4 regions of the Allocoprococcus similis genome follow, and region 1 is predicted to be linked to each of the others. Evidence: riboswitches for the same ligand, from Rfam matches in the RefSeq annotation. Region 1 holds a riboswitch; each other region holds the start of a gene.
What was found. Region 1 has a riboswitch for thiamine pyrophosphate ahead of thiW (energy coupling factor transporter S component ThiW). Riboswitches for the same ligand answer to the same signal wherever they lie in the genome.

Region 1 (3,485 bases):
TCTTTTAACTCTGCAATTTTCTCAGCCACATACCGGATATAAGAAGACTGATTCCGTTTGCCACGGTACGGCTCCGGTGCCATATACGGGCAGTCTGTCTCCAGCACGATCTTCTCGATCGGGATTGCAGCTGCGACATCTTTTAATTTCTTTGCATTCTTAAATGTGACGACTCCGCCGATTCCAATATAGAATCCCATCTTCACATATTCTTCAGCCATTTCACGCGAATAGGAATAGCAGTGAATAACTCCGCCAAGCCCCTGTGCATAATTTTTCATGATATACATGGTATCTGCGGCAGCTTCCCTGCTGTGGATGATTACTGGTTTTTTTACTTCTCCCGCGAGCTTCAGTTGCCGGATAAACCACTTCTGCTGTACCTCATGCGGTTCATTATCCCAATAATAATCCAGACCGATCTCTCCGACTGCAACCACTTTTTTGTTACGGCAGAGTTCTTTCATATGCTGGATCTTATCTTCGTTAAGTTCTCCAACCTCATCCGGATGCACACCGATTGCAGCATAAACATATGGATACTTTCCGGCAAGTGCCAGAACCTTCTCACAGGATTCATAAGTCGCACTTACATCCACGATTGTTCCGACTCCAAGATCCGACATAGATTTTAAAAGCTCATCCCGGTCCTCGTCAAACTGTTCATCATCATAATGTGCATGTGTATCAAATATCATTTTCCTCGTCTCGCTTTCTTTTTACTGACTGCTCTCAGATGTTCTAAGTATACCACACATTCTTAGCCGCTGAATAGTCACTTTTTTTACTTGCTTATCCGGTTTCTTCTATGTATACTATAGATAGTGCAAATAGATCACATCTGCAAATGTATGGGGAATATATTTCTGAAGATTCTGATCAGATATTATAGGAGGATTTTAAAATGAAAGTATTTGACACTGTAAACAATGTCGAGCTGGAAGCCGACACAAAGAAACTTGTAGACATTATGGTAGAAGGACGTCAGGTTGATGTATACCTGAAAGAAAAGAAGTCTGACGAAGACGGATACATGAGCTGGGATGTAGAGCACTGGTCAGCAATCGACAAAAAGCGTTTCATCCGCTGCTACTCTCTGGAAGGCCGTGTCCTCAGCGAGTCTACCGGACACAACATCTATGACCTTTACAATGAATTCAAACCGGAAGATGCTTTAAAGGTAGAACTCAGCTAATCTCTGCTGTATTCTACATAAGACGGTAATGAAATTCCGGACGGGCAGAACCTTCTGTCCGTCTTTTATTATACAAAAATCTACTCTGATTCTGCACAATGTCTTTTCTGAGATACTTTTTCATTTCCTCTTGTCAAATCCGGCTTGCCGCGCTATAATTCTACTTGTACAAGTTCATATGTACCAGGGAGCTGGAGATTACCGGCTGAGAGGGGATTTATTTGTCCCGACCTGTAACCTGATTTGGATAATGCCAACGGAGGGAATGTATACCATGTATTTGATAGAGATGCCTCCGCATCTCTTATTTTTTTACATGACATATCAGGAACACGAAGATGATGTGTTCAGTGATTACGGACAGCAGGAACTCCACTCAGGTGTGGGGTTTCTTTTTTATTTAAAAGGAAGGAGAACTCTACTATGAAACAAAATAATACAACAAAGAAACTCGCACTTGCCGGTGTTCTCACCGCGCTTGCAATCGTCGGAAGCTTTATCAGCGTACCGGTTGCCGGAAGCAAATGCGCTCCGGTACAGCACATGGTCAACATTCTTGCCGCCGTAACACTTGGTCCTGCATGGGGCGTTGGCATTGCATTCTGTGCAAGTTTACTCCGCAATCTGCTCGGTCTCGGAAGCTTTATGGCTTTTCCGGGAAGCATGGTCGGTGCTTTATGCTGTGGTCTTGTCTACAAAAAATGCCACATCTTAAGTCTTACCTGCCTTGCCGAAGCGATCGGAACCGGATTCCTTGGCGCACTTGCCGCTTATCCGGTTGCTTTGTATCTGATGGGAATTGCGCCGGCAGGACTTTTCGTTTATGTCGTTCCATTCCTTATTTCCACTGTCGCAGGAAGCATCCTTGCTTTCATCCTGATCACAGTTCTGGAAAAAGGCGGCGTTATGTCTCAGATCCGCGAAGCATAATCATCGTTCATTTTTACAGCACTCTGCTGTAAATGAAACCGCGTTACACCGGGGACACCACCTTGTATCGCGTAATAAAAGGCAGAGATTTTCAAATAAAATCCTGTTCATTGCCGGAAATTTTCCGACAAAGGCGTTAGCAATTCTATCATTCCGAACTGGAAGTGTACCCATCAGGCTGTGTCTGGTTTTTTTCGTGTACGCTGTCCGTGTTTTGCTGACGCCAGATTTTTGTGATACTCACAAACCAATAAGAAACGGAGGCAAAACAACATGAGAAATTACACAACCCAGATGGACGCTGCCAGAAAAGGAATTCTGACTCCGGAAATCGAAACCGTAGCAAAAAAGGAACATATGCCTGTTGAAAAGCTGATGCAGCTTGTCGCAGAAGGCAAGGTTGCCATCTGTGCCAACAAGAACCATACCTGCCTTGACCCGGAAGGTGTCGGAAGTATGCTCCGTACCAAGATCAATGTCAACTTAGGCGTTTCCCGCGACTGCAAAGATTATAATATTGAAATGCAGAAAGTTATGAGTGCCGTTAATCTCGGTGCAGAAGCAATTATGGATCTTTCCAGTCACGGTAATACCCAGCCATTCCGTCAGAAGCTGACACACGAGTGCCCGGCTATGATCGGAACTGTACCGGTCTACGACAGTGTCATCCATTATCAGAGAGACCTGGCAACTCTTACTGCACAGGATTTTATTGATGTTGTCCGTCTTCACGCAGAGGATGGCGTTGACTTTGTCACTCTTCACTGTGGAATCACAAGAAAAACCATCGAACAGATCAAAAAGCATAAACGTAAAATGAACATCGTAAGCCGTGGCGGAAGTCTTGTCTTTGCATGGATGTGCATGACCGGAGAAGAGAACCCATTCTATGAGCATTACGATGAAATCCTCGACATCTGCGAAGAATATGATGTTACCATTTCCCTTGGTGATGCCTGTCGTCCGGGATGTCTTGCTGACGCTACTGATGTGTGCCAGATTGAAGAACTCGTCCGCCTCGGAGAACTGACCAAGCGTGCATGGGATCACAATGTACAGGTTATGGTAGAAGGTCCTGGACATGTGCCGCTGGATCAGGTTGCTGCGAACATGAAAGTACAGCAGAGCATCTGCATGGGTGCACCTTTCTATGTACTTGGACCTCTGGTAACAGATATCGCTCCGGGTTATGACCACATCACTGCAGCCATCGGTGGCGCTGTTGCTGCAATGAGCGGAGCCGCATTCCTGTGCTATGTCACACCGGCTGAACACCTTGCACTTCCAAACGTAGATGACACCAAGCAGGGAATCATTGCTTCCAAGATCGCTGCTCACGCAGCTGATATTGCAAAAGGAA
Region 2 (3,485 bases), on a different contig from region 1:
ATAAGGCTCATCCTTATAATACAATCCGTTATCGTCTTCCGGGATTTCTGAAAGTTCAACAGGCATATCATCTGATACGCGTTTGAAGCCGGTCTTGTCCAGAGCCCATTTTTTATCATCTTTATTCAGCTTTTTAATGGACTGGGTGACAATAAAAGCACGTTCACCGACATGGTTTATCTTTTTGATGGCTTCGGAACCAAGTCCGGCATCACTGCAGTAAATAAATTTTGTACAGCCAAAGTCCTGGAGGACTTTTCCTTCCAGCGGTTTCAGGGAAGTCTGTTCATTTGCGTTTCCGGGGAAAAGTGAAAAAGCAAGAGGTATCCCATCACCGTCCATAAACATCCCCATCTGGATGATCGGGTTAGGACGGTGTTCTTTGCCTTTGCCGTATTTTCTGTCCCCATCTTCCTGCTCAATCTCAAAGAAATAGTTTGTACAGTCATAATACAGGATAGCATCGTTTCGCTTTCCGAGAAGATGACTGTTTTTATAAACTTCCGACTGGATAAAATCACATTCATTTCCAAGAACGTCGAGTGCCCGGTAGATGTCATGCAGCTGGTAGGATGGTTTTTCCAGAAATTCAGAAGCTGTTTTATAGGAAGACCGTTTACTGGCAGGTTCTAAGATCCTGGCATAGATGAGATCAGATAGGATCGCGTTGATATCATACTTAAATTTATATTTATCGCGGAGTTTCCGGCAGATCTTATCAAGCTTGAGGCGGTAATAAAAAGTCTGTGGGAAAAGATAACCGCCACGGTAGAGAACCTGCTGGCCATAATCTAACTTATGATCAGAATGGAAGGTTATCTGGACAGCTTTTGTCTGCTGATCTTTTTTATATTTTTCGGTTTCAAGCTTAACTTCATTTTTTGCCCATGCAAGAACGTCGTCCCTGGTTGGCCCATGTTCGACAATGAGCTGGTTCAAAGTGCCGAGTTTACGGACAATGACAGAGGATGTTTTGCCATTGGCTTTGGTATAAGATTTTGCAATATAAAAGGATTCTGCATTTTTGGATTTTGTTATATGTAGATTCATAAGCACCCCTCCAATGCTTATTATAACACACAATAACATAAAATAACAGCATATAAAACATAAAAATTGACATAAAAAATGCAGGTTTTATAAGACCTGCAAGTACTTTTCTTGATATTCAACTGTCAAACTCCCGCGCAGCGCAGCACAGAAAAATCCCGTCAATAAGGTTTGCTAACTTGAATTCTATAGACCTTGACTTTCCGGGACTTCTTAACTATAATAATACTCAAGCAGGGGGACTACCTTGTAGTTGAGAAGGTTAAAACCTGACCCTTTGAACCTGTTGGCTAATACCAACGCAGGGAGCTAAAGAATACAGATTCGTATTTTTTGGACATTCTCTGTTTTGGGAATGTCCTTTTTAATTGAATAAGATATGATATGTGTTTGCGAGGGAACTGAACAAGTTGAAAAAGGTAAGACCTGACCTCTGGACCTGTCGGCTAATACCGGCGTAGGGAAGCAATTTCTTACGCTCGTATTGCGTCTGAAAGAGCTTCTAATTGTTTTAGAGGCTCTATTTTTTTATTTTAGGAGGAACAAACATGGCATTTATGAAAGACATTTTAACCCGCAACATCCCCATTTGGGAAGAATGTGCAGCTACCCCATTTGTGCAGGAAGTGCAAACTGGAAAGCTACCTCTTGAAAAGTTCAAGAGATATATGATTCAGGATAGTATCTATCTGAAAAACTATGCCCGTATATACGGCAAGGCAATTTTTCATGCTGATACATTAAGAGAAATTCAGCTTTACTATTCCATGCTGAATTTTGTAAATGATACGGAATCAGAAGTGCGTCTGGATTATCTAAAGCAATTTTGCATGACGGATAATGATATTGAACTGATCGCTCCTCTGCCTGAAAATCAAAATTACATTGATTTCATGTTTGAGATTGCGTCACATGGAAAGAATGAAGAAATTTTAATGGCGGTTCTTCCCTGTATGCTAAGTTACAGCTATATATTCCGCAAATTGGCGGCTGTTCCTACAAGCAGACAGTCAAGATATTGGGACTTTATCAAAGATTATGCGGATGAACAATATGCAGAAAGCTGCAAAGAATGGTCTGCTTTTGCAGAGCATAAATGTGCCGGGTTATCAGTAGCAAATAAAAAGTATCTGGCTGATATTTTTGAAAAAGCAAGTTTGTTAGAGCTTGCTTTTTGGAAGATGGCCTATCGGAACGAGAGAATGGAGGAAAATGCAAAATGAAAAAAGTATTGTCCATTGCCGGATCAGATTGCAGCGGAGGTGCAGGTATTCAGGCTGATTTGAAAACTTTTTCTGCTCACGGTGTATTTGGAATGAGTGTTATTGTTTCTGTTGTTGCAGAGAACACCAGCCGTGTTATCGACATCCAAGATATTACCCCGGATATGATTGAAAAACAGATTGACGCCGTATTTGAAGATATTGAAGTGGACGCAGTAAAAATCGGTATGCTTTCTACACCAGAATGTATGAAAGCGGTGGCAAAGAAACTATTACAATATAAGCCCCAAAATGTCGTAATCGACCCGGTTATGTATGCCAAAAATGGCTGCCCATTGATGAATCCTACGGCGGTTTCCACCTTGATAGACACAGTAATTCCACTGGCCGATGTACTTACTCCGAATATTCCAGAGGCAGAGAAAATAGCAGATATGCAGATTTCCACAGTTTCAGATATGGAGGCTGCCGCAAGAAAAATATATGCCATGGGTTGTAAGGCGATTGTTGTCAAGGGTGGACATCATATAGGAAATGCTGTTGATGTCCTATTTAATGGAGAAAATTTCTACCATTTTGAAACATCCCGCATTGATACGAAAAATACTCATGGGACAGGCTGTACCTTTTCTTCTGCAATCGCTTCCCAGCTTGCAAAGGGAAAAAGTGTTCCGCTTGCAGTCGAATCTGCAAAGGCTTATGTCACAATGGCAATCGAACACTCTCTTGCGATTGGAAAAGGCTGTGGCCCAACGCACCATTTCTACGAATTGTATCAGCATGGTTTATCTAAAGAATAGGCAGGTGCAAAATGAACTTTGATTATACACTTTATCTTGTTACTGATCGTCAACTAATGAGCTGCGATAGCCTGACAGAAGCGGTAGAACAGGCAATTTTAGGAGGCTGCACAATGATACAACTCCGAGAAAAAGAATTGTCCTCATTAGAATTTTACAATCAGGCTGTTGCCGTGAAACAGGTTACGGATAAATACCATATTCCCCTTATCATAAACGACCGGATAGATATTGCAATGGCTGTGCAGGCTACGGGGGTACATATTGGACAGCATGATTTACCTGCGGCTGCCGTCCGCAAAGTAATTGGGGAAAATATGCTGTTGGGAGTATCTGCATCTTCCATTGCAGAAGCAATACAGGCACAACAGGATGGTGCAGATTATTTGGGAGTTGGCGCAATGTTCCCTAC
Region 3 (3,485 bases), on a different contig from region 1:
CGTATTTATCGGAATTATAGGTTTCCTGGAAAACGGTTACATAGTCTGCACCACATTCATGAAGATATGCATACTCATCTGAGTTAACCGGATAAATTTCCAGACCGATGACTTTGAAATATTTTCTTGCGATCTTGCAGGCATTTCCAATATATTCGACAGTAGATTTATTACGGCTTTCACCGGTCAGGATCAGGATTTCCTGAAGTCCTGTCTTGGCAATTGCAGCCATCTCTTTTTCAATCTCTTCGTCATTTAACTGGGCACGGTTGATCTTGTTGTGGCAGTTGAAACCACAGTAAATGCAGTAGTTTTCACAGTAGTTGGCAATGTAGATCGGTGTGAACATATAAACGCTGTTGCCAAAATGCTTACGCGTCTCTTCCTGGGCAGCCTGTGCAATCTCCTCCAGAAGCGGAAGAGCAGCAGGAGAAAGAAGAGCAGCAAAATCTTCCGGTGTACGGATGTCGTGTGCAAGAGCACGCTTTACATCTGCTTCCGTATATTTGTCATAATCATAAGCATTCATGGCGCCCACTACCTGATCCATTACGTCAGAACCAATATCCTCCATACCCGGAAGATAGGTCATATGATCGATCCGGTTCTTTTTCTGGTCCTCCAGAATTTCCTCACTTAAAATACTTTCGTTGATATGTGATTTTTCCATTTTGACTGCCTCCTAATCCTCTAAGAATCCTGTCAGAGGTGAGGATGCACTTGCGCCTCTTTCAATGGTGCGTCCCAGTCCGGAAAGATAAGCGCTGCGTCCGGCTTCAATGGCTTTCTTGAAAGCTTCTGCCATGGCAGGAACATCTCCTGCAGTTGCGATAGCAGTATTTGCCATAACAGCGGAAGCTCCCATTTCCATGGCTTCACAAGCCTGGGAAGGACGACCGATTCCGGCATCAACGATAATCGGCAGATCGATCTCATCAATCAGGATCTGGATGAAATCCTTTGTGCTGAGTCCTTTATTGGAACCGATTGGGGAGCCGAGCGGCATAATGCAGGCAGCTCCGGCATCGGCAAGTGCTCTTGCAGCATTCAGATCCGGGTACATATACGGCATGACAACAAAGCCTTCTTTTGCAAGGATTTCTGTTGCTTTGATGGTTTCGTAGTTGTCCGGAAGCAGGTATTTGGAATCATGAACGACTTCAATCTTTACAAAGTCACCACATCCGACTTCACGGGAAAGTCTGGCGATACGGACTGCTTCCTCAGCATTACGTGCACCGGATGTATTTGGGAGCAGGGTTACATTGTCCGGAATATAGTCCAGGATATTTGCAAGACCGCCTTCATTTGCACGACGCAGGGCAAGTGTGATGATCTGAGCTTCTGCTTTTTCGATACAGGCTTTTACAAGATCCAGAGAAAATTTACCGGATCCGAGGATAAAACGGGAAGTGAATTCATGACCTCCCAGGATAAACTTATCTTCATTTGTACTCATAATAAAGTTCCTTCTTTCTTATGTTTTTAAATTTCTTCTTCACCGAGGATCAGCCGTGTGATCATGTTGGCTTCATGTGCGGCACAGATGGCAACACGCGGTGCCATCAGTCCATGACCGTAAGTTGGTGCTGTCATGCCATCACCACACAGATAAAAGTTTTTCATGATCCGTTTTGTGATAATAGTATTGCTGCTTCCATAGCCGGCCATTCCGGTTGCGGATACGAGCTTTTTCTCTGGGCAATGTTCCAGAATTCCATTGACCAGCATTGCTTTGGCTTCCGGATTATCAAAAGCTTCGCAGACAATTGTGGCATCTGCAAATAATTCCTGCAGATTATCGTCCGTAACTTTTACACAGTCTGTGCGGATATCCAGATACGGATTGATCTTCAGAAGCAGGGATTTCAGGGCATCGGTCTTGTACATTCCGATATGCTCCATGAAATATTGCTGGCGGTTCAGATTGGTAATGTCAACTACGTCAAAATCAATCAGGTGAAGATGACCAACACCGATCCGTGCAAGCGCATAAGCAACATTAGAGCCAAGGCCGCCAAGCCCTGCAATCGCTACATTTCCTGCCGAGAGAAGCTTCTGCGTCTCCGGGGAATGTCGCTCGTCAAGGGCGGTGTAGATTTCTTCTTTTGTAAGTGTATGATGCATGATTTTTTAGCCTCCTCCTACGAAACTTACAACTTCCAGACGGTCCCCGTCTTTGAGCATGGTGTCAGAATAGCTGTATTTTGGTAAAATATCACCATTCATTTCAACGGCGATCCGTTTAATCTGATAATTGTTCTGTTCCAGATAATCCGCAACACTAAGCGGCCCGGTCAGAGTAACTTCTTTACCATTAACTGTAATCATGGAAAAACCTCCTTTCAAAACGGAAAAGTTCTTAAAAATGCAAAAAGAGTCCACAAAGAATTACACCCGTGGTGGTGTACCCCTTCATGAACTCTCGCCCAATCTCAACTTTACCTTATTCATTTTCGTGTAAACCCTGGTTGAATGTAGAATTTCATATTATTTTAGGAAATCCTGTTTCTCAAATACCATCAGAGTATGCTGATGGTATTTGACGCCGCATATCAAAAAAAGAGAGATACCAATGTATCTCCCGTTATCATCAAAATATACGTTCCTACGTTGGCATTATCCAAATCAGGTATATGGGTCGAAGTTCTGAACTTCCTCTCAGCCTGTCAAACAAGCTCCCCGTTTCATTTACGAAGTTCAGTATAGTTCGGTTGAGGAAAAATGTCAATATCAATATAAAAATATATCCGGGCATATTACAGGAGTGCTTTTACAGAACGGTCATATGTTTTTGTAACACGGAGCATGGAAAAATGCACAAAAAAACAGAGTATACTCTAAAAAATCATGTGAACGTGCCGAAATTGCACAAAGTCCATTGACAAATGAACTTTAAAGAGTTAAAACACCACTATAATAATTTAATAAAATTTTTATTTATCTTATTAAAACTTAATTATTTTAACTGGAAGAGAAAGAGAGGGATTAGTATGAATACATTAGTTATCGTATTGATCGCAGCAGTACTTCTTAGCTGTGCATATGTATTCTACGGCCGCTGGCTCGCTAATAAGTGGGGAATCGATCCAAAAGCAGAGACTCCGGCAAAGAAATTTGAAGATGGAAAGGATTATGTTCCGACAGACGGATGGACCGTATTCAGCCATCAGTTTTCGTCAATTGCAGGTGCAGGTCCTGTTACCGGTGCAATTCAGGCGGCAGTATTTGGATGGGTTCCGGTATTCCTGTGGATCATCGTTGGAGGTATCTTCTTCGGTGCTGTTACAGACTTCGGTGCACTGTATGCCAGTGTAAAGAACGAAGGAAAGTCTATGGGACTTCTGATCGAAAAATATATCGGTAAATTCGGACGAAAAGTATTCCTGCTTTTCTGCTGGCTGTTTACACTTCTTGTAATCGCAGCATTTGCAGATATGGTTGCAGGTACATTTAACGCTTACACAGAAGTAGACGGTGTCGTA
Region 4 (3,485 bases), on a different contig from region 1:
TGTCGGGACGCTTACGGTATCTACATTTCCAGTATTTGTAATTTTTCTGGAGCCATATCTGTTTCATGAAAAACTGAAAAAATCAGATGTATTTTGTACACTGATGATGCTGGTCGGAGTTTTCTTTATCGTACCGGCATTTCAGATGGACAATCAGATCACACAGGGAGTTCTGTGGGGACTTTTGAGCGCGTTTACTTATGCAGTGCTTTCACTGATGAACCGGCGTTTTTCCTGTAAATACCCGGCGACATTGGTGTCCCTTTATGAACAGGGAACAGCGACGATCGTTCTGATTCCGACACTTTTTGTGTTAAAGCCGGTGATCACACTGGCAGATGCGGGTGTTCTGATGATGCTGGGAATTATTTTCACTGCGGTTGCACATTCTTTATTTATCGGTGGGCTTCGGACGGTCAAGGTAAGGACAGCGGGGATTCTGTCCGGACTGGAGCCGGTATACGGAACTCTGAGTGCATTTCTCTTTTTGAAAGAAGTTCCAAGCTTCCGGGAGTGCCTTGGTGGTGTGATCATTCTGGTTGCAGTTTTCTTATCGACACTGAAGCCGGAAGAGAAAGAAAAATAGCCGAAGATTCACTGGCAGGAAGGTTTGGCAGAAGGACAGAAAGGAAGGACTGGCATGAAAAAGGAACTGGAATATTTTACAATAGACGGTGAATTTGGCGGAAATCAGGACTGGTTTACCAATGTGGTCATGCATGTGGGTGGCTGCGCTGCGGCAACTGCATGCGACAGCTGTATCTATTTTGCAAGAAAATTTGGGATGAAAAGCCTGTATCCGTTTGATACATGGAAGTTGAATAAAGAGGAATATAAAAAATACAGCCAGATCATGAAGCCTTATCTGAGACCGCGGATCAATGGAGTTAACAAATTATATCTGTATACGGACGGATTCCGCAAATATCTGAAGGATAAGCAGAAAGATGGTGGAGTTTGTGTTTCTGCGGAAATGAAAGAATTTTCCGGGGAGCATACGGTGACGGAGGCAAAGCAGTTTGTCAGACAGCAGATCGGAAAGGAGATACCGATCCCGTATCTGATGCTCCGGCACAAGAATAAAGAGAAGTTTGAGGATTTTATCTGGCACTGGTTTCTGGTGATCGGTTATGAAGAAAAAGAGGACGGATTCTGGATCCGGGTTGCGACCTATGGGGAAGAAACCTGGCTGAACCTGGAAGAACTTTGGAATACCGGAGAAAAAGAAAAGGGCGGTATGATCGGATATCGTCTGGAAAATGTATAAAGACTTTCTAAAAACTATTTACGGACGGGAAAAGTTCCGTTACAATAGGTAGAGAAATCAATGAAAAGGAGATTGTATAAAATGGCAAATCCAATAGTAACATTTGAAATGGCAAATGGCGATGTGATCAAAGCGGAATTATATCCGGAAATCGCACCGAATACAGTGAATAACTTTGTATCTCTTGTAAATAAGGGATTCTATGATGGACTGATCTTCCACCGTGTCATCAGTGGATTCATGATCCAGGGTGGATGCCCGGATGGAACCGGAATGGGTGGCCCTGGATACAGTATCAAAGGAGAATTTAAGCAGAACGGTTTTGCAAATGATCTGAAGCATGAACCGGGCGTTCTTTCGATGGCGCGTGCAATGCATCCGGATTCAGCAGGATCACAGTTTTTCATCATGCATAAGACTTCACCACATCTTGACGGTGCATATGCAGCTTTTGGTAAAGTTACAGAAGGTATGGATGTTGTAAATAAAATTGCTGAGACGGCAACAGACTACAGTGACAGACCGCTGGAAGAACAGAAGATGAAAAAAGTGACTGTTGAGACTTTTGGAGAGGCTTATCCAGAACCAGAGAGAGTCTAACAGGAGTTACAAAGCAGACAACATTTGGAGAGACAGAATAATAAAGACGGGGGAGTCGGTGAAAGACAGGCTGAGAGGAAGCAAAAGAGCTTCGACCCTTTTTACCTGATACGGATCATGCCGTCGTAGGAAGTCATATTGATTTTTTAAGAGACACTTGTGCATGGCAGGTGTTTCTTTTTTTTCATAGGAAATTATGAAGGAACTTCCTGTGAAAAAAAGGCACTACGTGCCGGAGATGCGTACTTGCACGAAGATGAAGCATGTCGCAGGCAACTGTGCTCGGCGTGAGAATGTGCCAAGGCACATTCTTTTTATACAAAATATTCAGAATTATGGAAAAAGAGAGGAAGAGAGTCAAATGAGAACAGCACTTACAATTGCAGGAAGCGATTCAAGCGGAGGAGCAGGTATCCAGGCAGATATCAAAACAATGATCAGTAACGGAGTCTATGCTATGAGCGCAATTACGGCTCTTACTGCACAGAATACAACCGGAGTTACAGGAATTATGGAGGCAACGCCGGAATTCCTGGGAGAACAGCTGGATAATATTTTCACGGATATTTACCCGGATGCAGTGAAGATTGGAATGGTATCTTCAAGTGGTCTGATCACAAAGATCGCAGACAAATTAAAAGAATATGATGCGAAAAATATTGTAGTTGATCCGGTTATGGTAGCAACAAGTGGAGCAAGACTGATCAGCGAGGAAGCGATTGATGCGCTGAAGAGCCGCCTGCTTCCGATGGCAACCGTTCTGACTCCGAATATCCCGGAAGCAGAAGTGCTTGCAGGTATGAAAATCCAGTCGCAGGCGGATATGATAAAAGCAGCAGAAGAGATCGGCACCCAATATCACTGTGCAGTTCTTTGTAAGGGAGGGCATCAGCTGAATGATGCCAATGATCTGCTGTGGAGAGACGGTGGATATAAGTGGTTCTACGGAGAGCGGATCGACAATCCGAATACGCACGGAACAGGATGTACTTTATCCAGTGCGATCGCATCAAATCTTGCAAAAGGATATGATCTGGATGAGTCAGTAGAACGTGCGAAGAAATACATTTCCGGAGCACTTGCAGCAATGCTGGATCTTGGTAAAGGCAGTGGTCCGATGAATCATGGATTTGCAATTAAAAATGAATATACAGAAAGCAAAGTGGAGGAATAGAAGTATGAATGAAAAGGGAACCTCTATCTTTGAAAATGGACTGATCTGGTTTGGGGCAGGCGTGTCCCTTGCAGAGATCCTGACCGGTACTTATTTTGCGCCTCTTGGATTCGGAAAAGGAGTTCTGGCGATTATTATTGGTCATATCATAGGATGCACGATGCTTTTCCTTGCCGGAGTAATTGGTGGAAAGACCAGACGAAGTGCAATGGAAACAGTAAAAATGAGTTTTGGCGAGAAAGGAGGAGTCTTCTTCTCCTTCCTGAATGTGCTGCAGCTGGTTGGCTGGACAGCGATTATGATTTATGATGGGGCACTTGCAGCAAATGGTGTTCTTCATACCGGCAGATGGGTATGGTGTCTGGTGATCGGTGCACTGATCATCTTATGGATTGTGATCGGAATCACAAATCTTGGCAAGATCAACACGGTTGCAATGGCTGC

Region 2: it holds a riboswitch for thiamine pyrophosphate, as region 1 does, so the genes downstream of both, ACYQ5K_RS08260 (TenA family protein) here and thiW (energy coupling factor transporter S component ThiW) in region 1, are expected to answer to the same signal.
Region 3: it holds a riboswitch for thiamine pyrophosphate, as region 1 does, so the genes downstream of both, thiS (sulfur carrier protein ThiS) here and thiW (energy coupling factor transporter S component ThiW) in region 1, are expected to answer to the same signal.
Region 4: it holds a riboswitch for thiamine pyrophosphate, as region 1 does, so the genes downstream of both, thiD (bifunctional hydroxymethylpyrimidine kinase/phosphomethylpyrimidine kinase) here and thiW (energy coupling factor transporter S component ThiW) in region 1, are expected to answer to the same signal.

Annotation. Positions count from the first base shown of each region.
Region 1 covers NZ_BAAHSG010000018.1:45,045-48,529, forward strand. The annotation lists gene ACYQ5K_RS09465 (TatD family hydrolase) at 1-698, opposite strand, end outside; gene ACYQ5K_RS09470 (hypothetical protein) at 905-1,195, shown strand; TPP riboswitch at 1,370-1,477, shown strand; gene thiW (energy coupling factor transporter S component ThiW) at 1,619-2,125, shown strand; gene thiC (phosphomethylpyrimidine synthase ThiC) at 2,399-3,485, shown strand, end outside.
Region 2 covers NZ_BAAHSG010000016.1:114,612-118,096, forward strand. The annotation lists gene ACYQ5K_RS08255 (IS1634 family transposase) at 1-1,050, opposite strand, end outside; TPP riboswitch at 1,276-1,375, shown strand; gene ACYQ5K_RS08260 (TenA family protein) at 1,599-2,273, shown strand; gene thiD (bifunctional hydroxymethylpyrimidine kinase/phosphomethylpyrimidine kinase) at 2,270-3,073, shown strand; gene thiE (thiamine phosphate synthase) at 3,085-3,485, shown strand, end outside.
Region 3 covers NZ_BAAHSG010000003.1:10,402-13,886, reverse strand. The annotation lists gene thiH (2-iminoacetate synthase ThiH) at 1-670, opposite strand, end outside; gene ACYQ5K_RS01250 (thiazole synthase) at 683-1,459, opposite strand; gene thiF (sulfur carrier protein ThiS adenylyltransferase ThiF) at 1,486-2,127, opposite strand; gene thiS (sulfur carrier protein ThiS) at 2,134-2,331, opposite strand; TPP riboswitch at 2,589-2,693, opposite strand; gene ACYQ5K_RS01235 (carbon starvation CstA family protein) at 2,994-3,485, shown strand, end outside.
Region 4 covers NZ_BAAHSG010000038.1:4,576-8,060, forward strand. The annotation lists gene ACYQ5K_RS13645 (DMT family transporter) at 1-586, shown strand, start outside; gene ACYQ5K_RS13650 (hypothetical protein) at 641-1,267, shown strand; gene ACYQ5K_RS13655 (peptidylprolyl isomerase) at 1,349-1,867, shown strand; TPP riboswitch at 1,906-2,016, shown strand; gene thiD (bifunctional hydroxymethylpyrimidine kinase/phosphomethylpyrimidine kinase) at 2,229-3,041, shown strand; gene cytX (putative hydroxymethylpyrimidine transporter CytX) at 3,046-3,485, shown strand, end outside.